DNA from 3 places in the Streptomyces sp. NPDC093252 genome. Region 3 is predicted to be linked to each of the others. Evidence: riboswitches for the same ligand, from Rfam matches in the RefSeq annotation. Region 3 holds a riboswitch; each other region holds the start of a gene.
The links. Region 3 has a riboswitch for cyclic di-AMP ahead of AB0O01_RS12400 (NlpC/P60 family protein). Riboswitches for the same ligand answer to the same signal wherever they lie in the genome.

Region 1: linked by a shared signal. The riboswitch ahead of AB0O01_RS13385 (transglycosylase SLT domain-containing protein) and the one ahead of AB0O01_RS12400 (NlpC/P60 family protein) in region 3 are both predicted to bind cyclic di-AMP.
Region 2: linked by a shared signal. The riboswitch ahead of AB0O01_RS06395 (transglycosylase family protein) and the one ahead of AB0O01_RS12400 (NlpC/P60 family protein) in region 3 are both predicted to bind cyclic di-AMP.

The regions. Positions count from the first base shown of each region.
Region 1 is NZ_JBFBEM010000005.1:388,595-392,771, reverse strand. Features, by position in the region: gene AB0O01_RS13390 (HAD family hydrolase) at 503-1,369, shown strand; gene AB0O01_RS13385 (transglycosylase SLT domain-containing protein) at 1,470-1,982, opposite strand; cyclic di-AMP (ydaO/yuaA leader) riboswitch at 1,987-2,157, opposite strand; gene AB0O01_RS13380 (CocE/NonD family hydrolase) at 2,438-4,177, opposite strand, start outside.
Region 2 is NZ_JBFBEM010000003.1:98,105-102,281, reverse strand. Features, by position in the region: gene AB0O01_RS06400 (transglycosylase family protein) at 184-1,425, shown strand; cyclic di-AMP (ydaO/yuaA leader) riboswitch at 1,659-1,863, shown strand; gene AB0O01_RS06395 (transglycosylase family protein) at 1,868-2,566, shown strand; gene eno (phosphopyruvate hydratase) at 3,260-4,177, shown strand, end outside.
Region 3 is NZ_JBFBEM010000005.1:189,046-193,222, reverse strand. Features, by position in the region: gene AB0O01_RS12405 (hypothetical protein) at 1-421, opposite strand, end outside; gene AB0O01_RS12400 (NlpC/P60 family protein) at 818-2,017, opposite strand; cyclic di-AMP (ydaO/yuaA leader) riboswitch at 2,024-2,197, opposite strand; gene pcrA (DNA helicase PcrA) at 2,469-4,177, shown strand, end outside.

The DNA.
Region 1 (4,177 bases), 200 kb from region 3:
GGGTGCCGAGCCGGTGCCGCGCCGGGCCACCGGCCACGGTACGTCGTCTCCCTACCCCCGCCCCTCATGATCTAGAACGCCCGAGAGATTCAGAAATGTCATGAAAGGAGCCCACTCCAGCGAATACCCGCCCACCCGGACACCCGCACACCCGGCATCCCTGCGGAGCGCGCCCCCCTTCGCAGAGCGCCCCTCACAGGGAGCACCTCCCCCCGAGCAACTCCTGAGTGCTCCCCGAGCACCCCCCCCCGAGGACCCCCAAGCACCCCCTGAACGTCTCCGGAACGCTCCGGGAACGCCCCGGGGACGCCCCCCGGCCCCTCGCGGAGCGACCCCCTCTGAGTGAAAAGCGGACCCGTTTTCAGCAGTCGTCCCGGGCGCCCGCCGAGTGAAAGGCCGCATGGTACAGGGGAGTTGACCGGGGCGGGCGGGTCGTCGGGGAAGCCGGCCGACGTCCGGTTCGGGCCGGGTCGGGGCCGCGCGATGTCCGTATTCTCTGATCATGGCCGCACCCACCGCATATGCCGCACGCACCGCGCGCATGACGTTCGCCCTTGTCGCCACCGACCTCGACGGCACTCTGCTGCGCGGTGACGACACCTTCTCCGACCGCTCGCTGGCCGCGCTGGCGCGGACCGCCGAGGCCGGTGCCCGGCATCTGGTGGTGACCGGTCGCCCGGCCCCCCGGGTGCGCCCGCTCCTGGAACGCCTGGGCAGCACCGGTCTCGCGGTGTGCGGCCAGGGCGCGCAACTGTACGACGCGGGCGCGGACCGCCTGCTGTGGTCGGTCACCCTGGACCGGGAACTGGCGGAGACCGCGATCGGCAAGATCGAGGCCGAGGTCGGGGAGGTGTACGCGGCGGTCGACCAGGACGGCGTGGACGGGCTCACCCTGATCGAGCCGGGCTATCTGATGCCGCACCCGACCCTGCCCGCCGTCCGCGTAGGGCGCCGGGCCGAGCTGTGGGCGGAGCCGATCAGCAAGGTGCTGCTGCGCCACCCGGACCTCACCGACGACGAGTTGGCGTCGGTGGCCCGCGCGGTGGTCGGTTCCCTGGCGACGGTCACCATGTCGGGTCCGGGGACCGTCGAACTCCAGCCGTGCGGGGTGACCAAGGCGACCGGGCTGGCGCTGGCGGCCGGGCGGCTGGGGGTGCGGGCGGAGCACACCATCGCGTTCGGGGACATGCCCAATGACATTCCGATGTTCGACTGGGCCGGATATGGCGTGGCGATGGCCAATGCCCATCCCGAACTGAAGGCGGTGGCCGACGAGGTCACCACATCGAACGAGGACGACGGCATCGCCGTCGTCCTCGAACGGGTCTTCCCCCGGCGGCTGCCCCAACAGTCGCCCGGGAATCCATGAATGCGTTGATCCCGAATCGCGAATGCCGCATGGGGAATTCAAGAATGCGGCATTCGGCCCGTCTGCGCTTTGCGGGCCCCAACCCGCAAAGCGCAGTGGATCAGTAGGCGCCGAAGACGTTGTCGATCGACCCGTACCGGTCCGCCGCGTAGTTGCAGGCGGCGACGATGTTCGCGATCGGGTCGTACGGGTCGTAGACCGTCCCGGAGACGTGGTACGCGGCGAAGGTCGGGTCGATCACCTGGAGCAGGCCCTTGGACGGGGTGCCGGCGGCGGCGTTGGAGTCCCAGTTGTTGACGGCGGCCGGGTTGCCGGACGACTCGCGCATCACATTGCGGTGGATGCCGTCGTAGCTGCCGGGGATGCCGTTCTGCCGCATGACGTCGAGGGCCTGGCGGATCCAGCCGTCGAGGGTGTTCGGGTAGGCCGAGGTGGCCGCCGAGACGACGGTCGGGGTGGCGGCGGTGGCGGTGGTGGCGCCGATGATCGGCAGGGCAAGCACGGCGGCGCCGGTACCGGCGACGGCCAGTCGGCGGGCGATGCGGCGGACCCGGGTGGAGCGGTGCGCGGACCCGGGAAGGGCGGACACGGGAGCGGACAGGGGAAGGGACATGGGAACGGTTCCTCTCCTACGCCTGCGAGGTGAGCTGTCGGGTTCGGGCGGGGAGGTGCCCGGCCGGCCCTTGCGGGCACGGCTTCACCCCGAGCCGCGCCAGGACGTCAAGACGTCCGGCCCGGCGACTTACCTGGGTCCCCCGCTCCTGCCGTGGATCTAGTGAGTTGGTGCGGGCGGTGGCAGGACTAGGCGTCCGCCCGACTGGCCGGGAACGTATGCGAGAGCGGATGTCCGAAACAAGTGGTGGAATCACAGATCGCCGCTTCTGATCTTTATCCCGCCATCTGCCGCACATGATCCTTTGCGGCTGGAAAGGTTCAACTCGTGCGATGGGGAAGGTGAATCGGGGTGCGGCGGCGGAACGGCTCCGGATCGGGGGGAGGTGGATGCGAGTGAGTCAAGTCACGCCCGTGCGCAAGAGTGGTAAATCGGGCAATGCTCCCAAGTCCCTATTAACCAGCGGTGCGTGGAATCCGACGTTCCCAGGTGCGGTGGAAGATCACCTCGCGGCCGAGGGTGCAAATCACCTCATTAACGGTCAAAAACTCCGTCGCCGTGCAGGTGATCTCCGACCGGGCCCGGACCCTGGTGTCCCAGGCCGCGTCCGGCCGGTGCAGCCGGATCGTCCGGTCCGACCGGGTCCGCGCCGACAGCGCGTCGCTGTCCCGGATCGTGTACGACTCCAGCGCCTCCTCCGTGACCTCCAGACCGTCCGGATGCACCTCGGTGCCGCCCGGCCCCGGTGCGACCTCCAGCCGCCACTCGCCCCGGGCCACGTCCCGCACCACCAGCCGCCCGGGGCGCGGCTCGTCCAGCGTGACCGGGGAGACCACCCCGAGCGGCCCCGCCTGCTCCGCCTCCCCCTCGGGCCCGCCGCCGCTCCCCGGCCCCCGCTCCGGCTCCCGCACCGGCAGCTCCAGCGCGCTGCCCGCCGGGTCCAGGACGAACCCGGCCTCGGAGCCGGGCTGCGGCCACACCCACGGCCAGTACGCGGACGAGACGGCCAGCCGCACCCGGTGCCCCGGCGCGAACACATGCCCCGCCGCCCCCAGCTCGAAGGCCACCTCCTCCGTCGTGCCCGGCGGCCACGGCACCGCCCGGTCCCGCCCCGCCCGCGCGCAGAGGTTCAGCACCCCCCGGGTCACCAGCACCGAGGAGCCGTCCGGGGCGACATCGCACAGCCGCGCGATCACCTGCCCCCGCTCCACCTCGCAGCGCAGCCGCAGCCGCACCCGGGGCCGCCCCAGGACCCGGATCCCGCTGCCGCCGGCCGGGAACTCGAAGCAGACCGACCGCCCGTCCTCCGCCCGCTGGTCCGGCGGCAGATCGGCATCGCCCCCGCGCGGCAGGAAGGCCCCCGCGTCGACCCCGGTGTGCATCGGGGACCGTACGGCCGCGGGGGCGCCCTGGAGGGCGTACACGACCGGGGTGATGTGCGGGGAGGGCCAGGCGGGCTCGGCGGTCCAGGGGCCCGGCAGGGACCCGCGGGAGGGGGTCAGGCAGGCGCGCAGGGGCGGATCGGCGCTGACGCCGGTGTCCCGGCCCTTGAGCCAGTGGTCCCACCAGCGCAGGGTCTCCTGGAGGAAGCCGATCGCCGGGCCGGGCGGGCGGCCCCGGTCGGGGTACTCGTGCGGCCAGGGCCCGAGCAGCCCGCGCACCCGGGCCGCCGGAAGGTGCTCCACCAGCCGCAGCACGGTGTCCCGGTACGGGTCGTGCAGCCCGCCGACCGCGAGGACCGCCGCCCGGATCGCGCCATAGTCCTCGCGCACCGCGCCGGCCGCCCTCCAGTACCCGTCACGGAGCTGATGGCCCAGCCAGGTGTGCAGGGGCGGCTCCAGGGCGTCCAGCCGGTACTGCCACAGGTCACGCCAGCCGTCCCCCAGGTACCGGGGGTCCGGCGGGCGGGCGGCGAGCGCCAGGGAGCGCGCCGCCCAGTGGGGCAGATCCGCCGCCTGGACGGAACCTCCCGCGTACTGCCCGTCGTTGTCGTAGTGGTCGTCCGTGGCGCAGACGCTGACGACCGCCTTGAGCGGTCCCGGTGCCAGGGCCGCCGTCCGCAGCGCGAGGGAGCCGCCCCACGAGATGCCGATCATGCCGACCCCGCCGTCGCACCACGGCCGCGCCGCCAGCCACTCCACCACCTCGGCGGCGTCCGCCGCGTCCGCCGAGGGCCCGTCCCCGGGTACGCCCCC
Region 2 (4,177 bases), on a different contig from region 3:
GATCTACGCGGCATTAACTTGTGACAAGTCAACGATTGCGGCTACGTTCACCCCTCAGCGCGACGCGCGAGCATCACGCGACGCGCGGGTCACCGCTGTCTCGGGAAAGGTCCCCGCATGCTCTCCGGGAACGGTCGTCACCGTCGCCCCCGTCAGGCCCCGGCCATCCTGGTCGCTGCCGGAGTGACCGGTTCTGCCATCGCCCTTCCGCTGCTCGGCGCCGGAGGCGCGAGCGCCGCGAGCGGCACCACCTGGGACAAGGTCGCCGGGTGCGAGAGCGGCGGCGCCTGGAGCGCGGACACGGGCAACGGACGCTACGGCGGCCTCCAGTTGACCCAGGACGACTGGGAGGCGTACGGCGGGCTGGACTACGCGTCGAGCCCGGACCAGGCGAGCCGCTCGCAGCAGATCGCGGTGGCCGAGCGGATCCTCGCCGACCAGGGTGTCGGGGTCTGGCCCTCCTGCGGGCCGCTGCACGGGCTCGCGGAGGACAAGGAGCCGGCCGGGGTCGACACGGGGGTGGCCGGTGATCCCACGCCGGAGGCCACGGACGGCGGCGACGGTTCCCCCGGACTCACGGGCGGCCTGACCGACTCCTCCAGGTCCTCCGGAGCGTCCGGGCCGCAGACGGAGACCTCCGGGCCGGAGAACGGCACCAGTGACTCGTCCTGGGGCTCGGGCCCCTCCGGCACCACCGAGGGCGATGGAACCGGTACGCCGGAGTCCTCGCCCTCCGGCAGCCCTACCTCCCCCTCCTCCGACCCCTCCGGCTCGCCGGACGCCCCCTCCGTCGACTCCTCCACCTCGGCCTCTCCGGTCGAACCGCCCACCGAGTCCCCCTCCGGGTCGAACGGTGAGGAAACGGGCAACCTCGGGCAGGGTCTCGGCTCTTCGTTCCTGGTCGACACCAGCGACCTGCCCGAGGTCGACCCGACCCCCGGCACCGGCAAGCACCGCGGCGGCAGCGCCGACGAGAGCGGACTGGACGCGAGCGCCCCGGAGAAGGGCGCCAAGGGCGCCACCGAGACTCCGAACACCCTCTCGGGCAATTCAACTGATTCAACCAATTCAACTGATTCAACCGAATCGCCCGAATCATCCAGCGGCTCCGCGACCGGCGAAGGCTCGCAGCAGACGCCGGAGCCGGACGAGGCGGACGCGGTGGAGGAATCGGATGAACTGGGGGAATTGGGCGAAGTAAGGGCGGGGAATTCCGACCCGCGGGCCTCACGTGACGCAGGCGGCGACCGGGACGCGCTCGACCGGAGCTACACCGTCCGCTCCGGGGACACGCTCAGCTCCATCGCCGACTCGCTTGAGGTCGACGGCGGATGGCGCCAGGTCTACCGGCTGAACGAAGCGGTGCTCGACGGCGACCCGAACCACATCGTCCCCGGTCAGACGCTCACCGTCGGCGGCCAGTAGTTCCCGGACCGGGTGACTTCCATGCCCGCTCCAGGGTGGGAAGTGGGCCGGAAGTGACGGGAGTTCACGTCATGCTTCGCACCGAATGTCCGAGTTTGGCGAAAGTGTGGGATGAGTCTCAGAAGCCCTGATCGTCTTTGAAATTCCGGGAATCGCGTGTCTACGGTCAGGACCGCTCGCAAGCAGCGGGCCCCGAGGTCGCCACGCCGAATCCTGCCGGTGGCCGTACGGGAACAGTCGTCGCGCCAAGCGCCGTAGGCAGGAGCGGGGGACCCAAGGTAAGTGCCGGTGACGGAGGTTGAGGCGACTCGACCGGACGGATCCGGCTTGGGGTGAAGCCATGACGTACGGGATGAAAACCCCCGTACGGGACATGGCCGGGCAACTCAACCGGCCCGAACCCGACAGCTCACCTCGTAGGCGTCGGTGAGGGGATCTCCACATGCTGTTCTCCGGCAAGGGCAAGCACCGCCGTCCGTCCAAGGCCACCCGTGTCATCGCGCTCGCCGGTGTCACCGGCGCCGCCGTCGCCGCCCCGCTCGTCGCGGCGAGCAACGCCTCCGCCGCCACCGCGTCCGAGTGGGACGCCGTCGCCCAGTGCGAGTCGGGCGGCAACTGGGCCATCAACACCGGCAACGGCTACTTCGGCGGCCTCCAGTTCTCGGCCTCCACCTGGGCCGCGTTCGGTGGCACCCAGTATGCCGCCACCGCCGACCGCGCCACCAAGGCGCAGCAGATCGAGATCGCCGAGAAGGTCCTCGCGGGCCAGGGCAAGGGCGCCTGGCCGTCCTGCGGCGTGGGCCTGTCCAACACCCCCTACGGCGGCGGCGCGACCACCCCCGAGCCGGCTCCGGAGACCACCCCCGAGCCCGCCCCCGCCCAGCCCGAGCGCACCGAGCAGCCCAGTACCTCCCGCTCGCAGGAGCGCCCGGCCGCGTCCGGCGAGACCGTCACCACCCCGACCGGCGGAACCGTCGAGAAGGGCGACGGCGAGTACGAGGTCGTCTCCGGCGACACCCTCAGCTCCATCGCTGCCGAGCACGATGTCGCGGGCGGCTGGCAGCAGCTCTTCGAGCGGAACAAGGACATCGTCGACGACGCCGACCTGATCTTCCCGGGCCAGCAGCTCCACCTGAAGTAGCCCCCGGGGGAGTAGCCCCGCGCAGCCGCAGCCGCAGCCGCAGCCGCAGCCGCAGCCGCAGCCGCAGCCACGGCCACGGCTAAGCCGGGTCGGGCCGCCCCACCTCACGGCCCACCCACAGCCGGCCCACGCTCCCCCCACAGCCCCATCCCCCACCCTCGCCATAGGGCCCAATGAGCCCCAGTGAGCCCGGTGAGACCCGGCGGTGCCCGGTGAAACCCGGCGAGACCCCGTGGGGCCCCCGTCCCCACGGCCCGCCCCGCCCCGGTGCGTGAATCCCCCGTACGCACCGGGGCGGGGCCTTTCCACGCCGACGGCCAGACCGACGCCGACGCCCGGGCCGCCGGACACCGGGCCGCCGGACCCCCGGCCCCCGCGCCCCCGCACCCCCGCACCCCCGCACCCCCGCACCCCCGCACCCCCGGGCCCCGCACCCCCGGGCCCCGCACCCCCGGGCCCCGCACCCCCGAACCCCGGGGCCCCCGGACCACCGAAACCCCAAGCCCCCAAAACCCGCCCCCCGAACCCCCGTATTTGTTCCATTCAGAAACATTTTACGACCGGTTCCGTCCGAGGGGTGGGAGACCGGCTGGCCGATCCCCCCGGGACGGTTAGGCTCGTCTCGCAGAGCCACCGCGGTCCCGCACGGTCGCGTCCGGCGTCTGCGCCACCCGCGTCACATCCACGAAGGAGATGCTCGTGCCGTCCATCGACGTCGTCGTAGCCCGGGAAATCCTGGACTCCCGAGGCAACCCCACGGTCGAGGTCGAGGTCGGCCTCGACGACGGCAGCACGGGTCGTGCCGCCGTGCCCTCCGGCGCCTCCACCGGCGCCTTCGAAGCCATCGAGCTGCGCGACGGCGACCCCAACCGCTACCAGGGCAAGGGCGTAGAGAAGGCCGTCCTCGCGGTCATCGAGCAGATCGGCCCCGAGCTGGTCGGCTACGACGCCACCGAGCAGCGCCTGATCGACCAGGCGATGTTCGACCTGGACGCCACCGACAACAAGGGCTCGCTCGGCGCCAACGCCATCCTCGGCGTCTCCCTGGCCGTCGCCCACGCCGCCTCCGAGGCGTCCGACCTGCCCCTCTTCCGCTACCTGGGCGGTCCGAACGCGCACCTGCTGCCGGTGCCGATGATGAACATCCTGAACGGCGGGTCGCACGCCGACTCGAACGTGGACATCCAGGAGTTCATGATCGCCCCGATCGGCGCGGAGTCCTTCTCCGAGGCGCTGCGCTGGGGCACCGAGGTCTACCACACCCTCAAGAAGGTGCTGAAGACCAAGGGCCTGTCCACCGGCCTCGGCGACGAGGGCGGCTTCGCCCCGAACCTCGGCTCCAACCGCGAGGCCCTCGACCTCATCCTCGAAGCGGTCAAGCAGGCCGGGTACGTCCCCGGTGAGCAGATCGCCCTCGCGCTCGACGTGGCCGCCTCCGAGTTCTACAAGGACGGCAAGTACCTCTTCGAGGGCAAGGAGCGCTCCGCCGCCGAGATGACGGAGTACTACGAGGAACTGGCCGCCGCCTACCCGCTGGTCTCCATCGAGGACCCGCTGTTCGAGGACGACTGGGCGGGCTGGCAGGTGCTGACCGAGCGCCTCGGCGACAAG
Region 3 (4,177 bases):
CGATCACGAGCACCACCGGCCACAGCAGCGCGGCGGCGGCCAGCAGGGCTTCGGCGAGGGGCTGCCAGTTCTGCGCGGCCAGCCGGGTGCCGAGGACGGTGGTCGCGGCGACGGCGGTGAGCGCGGCGGGTGCGGCGGACGCGACAGGCTCGGCGGGCGTACCGGCCTCCCGCGGGCTGCTCTGACGGTCGCCCAGGAGCCGGGCAGCGTAGGGACGGCCGCCCAGGAGCCGTGCCGCGAAGTCCGCGACCAGGGCCAGCCAGGCGATCCCGGTCACCGCCAGCAGGATCCCGGACAGGACGTCGTATCCGGCCAGGCGCAGGCCGATCGACATGGTGCCGGTCGCCAGCACGGCGGCCCCGGTCGCCGGTGGGCGCTGCGCCCACCAGGCGCGGAGGGAAGGGGTGCCGGTGCCGGACATGGGGCGATCGTAAGGAGCGCGCCGCCCGGGACGACGGGGGCGCGCACGGGGGCGGACGGAAAGGGGTAAATCGGTACTAGCCGGATAGGGGGCGGACGTGCTCGGCAGCCATCCGCGGCCGATGAGTGCCCGCCCGTCCCGCCCTCGCAGTAACGGGCCCGCCCAGCCCTCGCAGTAACGGCCTCCTATGGGCCCCACAAGGGGGCGTGCACCCTGCGACACGCGCCCCCGGCGCTCGACCGCCCCCAGGGCCGGTTCACTACCTCACGCCCCCCGACCCGGCCCAGGTCCGACCCCGAGCCGACCCGCCCCCCTCAAGCTCGACCCCGACCCGACCCCGGTCAAGCCCGATCCCGGCCGACCCCATCCCGGCCAACCCGATCCCGCTCAAGCCCCTCAGGCGGGCCGCACCACGCTGTGGATGGACGACTCACCGTCGTAGAAGATCGACTCCTCGCGGACATACGCCCCCGGCTTCGGGGCGTGGATCATCATGCCGTTGCCGATGTAGAGGCCGACATGGGTGACGTCGTCGTAGAAGAAGACCAGGTCACCGGGTTGGGCGGCGGAGACGGTGACCGTGGTTCCGGCGTTGACCTGGTCGTAGGTGACCCGGGGGAGGGTGACGCCGGCGGCCTTCCAGGCGGCCTGGGTGAGGCCGGAGCAGTCGTAGGAGCCGGGGCCGGTGGCGCCCCAGACGTACGGTTTGCCGATCTGGGCGCGGGCGAACCCGATCGCCTTCTCGGCCTTGGTGGCGTAGGACGGGTCCGTGGCGGGGGAGCCTGAGCCGGTCGAGCCGGAGTCCGAGCCCGGGGTGCCGGAGGAGCCGCTCTGCTCCTCGTTCTGCCGCTCCGCCGCCGCGGCGGCCTCCCGGCGGCGTTCCTCCTCCTCGGCCCGCTGCTGGCGTGCCAGTTCCTCGGCCTCGCGCTCGGCCTCCGCCCGCTTCTCCCGCTCGATCTCGGCGAGCCGGGCCTTCTCCTCGGCGGTCAGCTCGGAGAGCAGCTCGCGCGCGTCCGCCAGCTTCTGCTGGACCGTGGCCTTGGCCGTCCGGAGGTCGTCCTGGGCGTCGGCCAGCGTCTCCAGGCTCTCGCCGGCGTCCTGGCGCTTCTCCATGGTCTCGGACTGCTGGGCGAAGTAGTCGTCGACCGCGGTCTTCTGGCGCTCGGTGAGCCGGCCCATCAACTGGGTCTGGTCGAAGTAGTCCTGCGGCGAGTCGGCCAGCAGCAGGCTCGCGGTGCTGGGGGCGGCGGCCCCGGTGCGGTACTGGGCCGCGGCGTAGGAACCCAGCTCCTCGCGCGCGTCGTTCAGCTTCTGGGTGCGCTGCGCGACATCGTCCATCAGGGTGTCGAGCAGCTTGCGCTGCTTGCCGGTCTTCTCTTTCGCGGCGTTGTACTTCTCCGTCGCCGATTCGGCCTGACGGTAGAGGTCGTCGACCTTCTTCTCGACCTCCTCCAGACTCGGCTTGTCGTCCGCGGGCGCGGCGGTGGCCGTCTGCGAGAGCAGGGCTACGGAGGTCAGGGCGGCGGTGGCGAGGACGGGGGTGCGTATTCCGGCCAGGCGCGTGCCCGTGGGGTGGGACTTGCGGTGCGACGCCAAGGAGGCGACTCCTTCCATGGGCCGCCTACCGGGTTAGCTGTCGGGTTCGGGCGGGTGCTTCGGAAGGGTTGCCCTACGGTCCGCTCCCGGGACGGAAGTCGGGACCGATTCACCCCAGGTGTCGGTGGGTCCCCGGCTCCGGCCGCCCAGGGGGCTCGCCGGACTCGACGGAGGCCGGACGGCCCGGCGACGTTCGCCGGTGGGGGTCGTTCGGCCTGCCCGGAACCGTAGCCAACTGGTGTGGCGCCTGTGAAGGTTGGTGGGCGTTATGCCCGATACATTTTCGTGACCTTTCCGTCCGGCGGCCCTCGCGGTCCGCCCCGCACCCCCTCCCACCGCGCCCCGCTCAAGATCCGCCACCCTGCGTCACCGGGCGGGAGGAGGGGCGAGGAGCGGGAAAGGAGCGGGACGGCCCCGGGTTGTCAGTGGGGCGGCCTAGACTCGGAGAGCGATGAGCAGCCTCTTTGACGACAGCTTCCTGGCGGACCTCCGAAGCCCCCGCGGGCACGAGGAGGAGCCCCCGCCTCCCCCCGAGGACGAGCACGCGCCGGAGCCGGTTCCGGACGATCTGTTCGGCGGGAAGTTCGACGCGCCCCCGGACCGGGACGCGTACTACCGGGACGGCGCCCCCCGCCCCGCCCTCGACCCGGCCGCGCTCCTGGAGGGGCTCAACGAGAACCAGCGCGCGGCGGTCGCCCACGCGGGCACCCCGCTGCTCATCGTGGCCGGTGCGGGCTCCGGCAAGACCCGGGTGCTCACCCACCGCATCGCCTATCTCCTCGCCGAGCGCGGTGTCCACCCCGGCCAGATCCTCGCGATCACCTTCACCAACAAGGCCGCCGGTGAGATGAAGGAGCGCGTCGAGCAGCTCGTCGGCCCGCGCGCGAACGCGATGTGGGTGATGACGTTCCACAGCGCCTGTGTGCGGATCCTGCGCCGCGAGTCCAAGAAGCTCGGCTTCACGTCGTCGTTCTCGATCTACGACGCGGCCGACTCCAAGCGGCTGATGGCCCTGGTCTGCCGCGATCTGGACCTCGACCCCAAGCGCTACCCGCCCAAGTCCTTCAGCGCCAAGATCAGCAACCTCAAGAACGAGCTGATCGACGAGGAGGACTTCGCCGCGCAGGCCACCGACGGTTTCGAGAAGACCCTCGCCCAGGCGTACGCCCTCTACCAGTCCCGGCTGCGCGAGGCCAACGCCCTCGACTTCGACGACCTGATCATGACCACGGTGAACCTGCTCCGCGCGTTCCCCGATGTCGCCGAGCACTACCGCCGCCGCTTCCGGCACGTCCTGGTGGACGAGTACCAGGACACCAACCACGCCCAGTACGCGCTGGTGCGCGAGCTGGTCGGCACCGGGGAGCGCGCCCCCGAGGACCTCGACGTACCGCCGGGCCCGGACGATCTGCCGCCCGCCGAGCTGTGCGTGGTGGGCGACGCCGACCAGTCGATCTACGCCTTCCGGGGCGCGACGATCCGCAACATCCTCCAGTTCGAGGAGGACTACCCGGACGCGACGACGATCCTGCTGGAGCAGAACTACCGCTCCACCCAGACGATCCTCACCGCCGCCAACGCGGTCATCGAGCGCAATGAGTCCCGCCGCCCCAAGAACCTGTGGACCAACGCGGGCGCGGGCGCGCGCATCACCGGCTATGTCGCCGACACCGAGCACGACGAGGCACAGTTCGTCGCCGACGAGATAGACCGTCTCACGGACGCGGGCGACGCCAAGGCGGGCGATGTCGCCGTCTTCTACCGGACGAACGCCCAGTCCCGTGTCTTCGAAGAGGTCTTCATCCGCGTCGGCCTGCCCTACAAGGTCGTCGGCGGCGTCCGCTTCTACGAGCGCAAGGAGGTCCGGGACGTTCTGGCCTATCTGCGGGTCCTCGCCAACCCGGAGGACTCGGTGCCGCTGCGCCGGATCCTCAACGTCCCCAAGCGCGGTATCGGCGACCGCGCGGAGGCCATGATCGACGCGCTCTCCCAGCGCGAGAGGATCAGCTTCCCGCAGGCCCTGAAGCGGGTGGACGAGGCGTACGGCATGGCCGCCCGCTCCACCAACGCCGTGAAGCGGTTCAACACGCTCATGGAGGACCTCCGGACGATCGTGGAGTCCGGCGTGGGCCCCGCCACGGTCCTGGAGGCCGTCCTCGA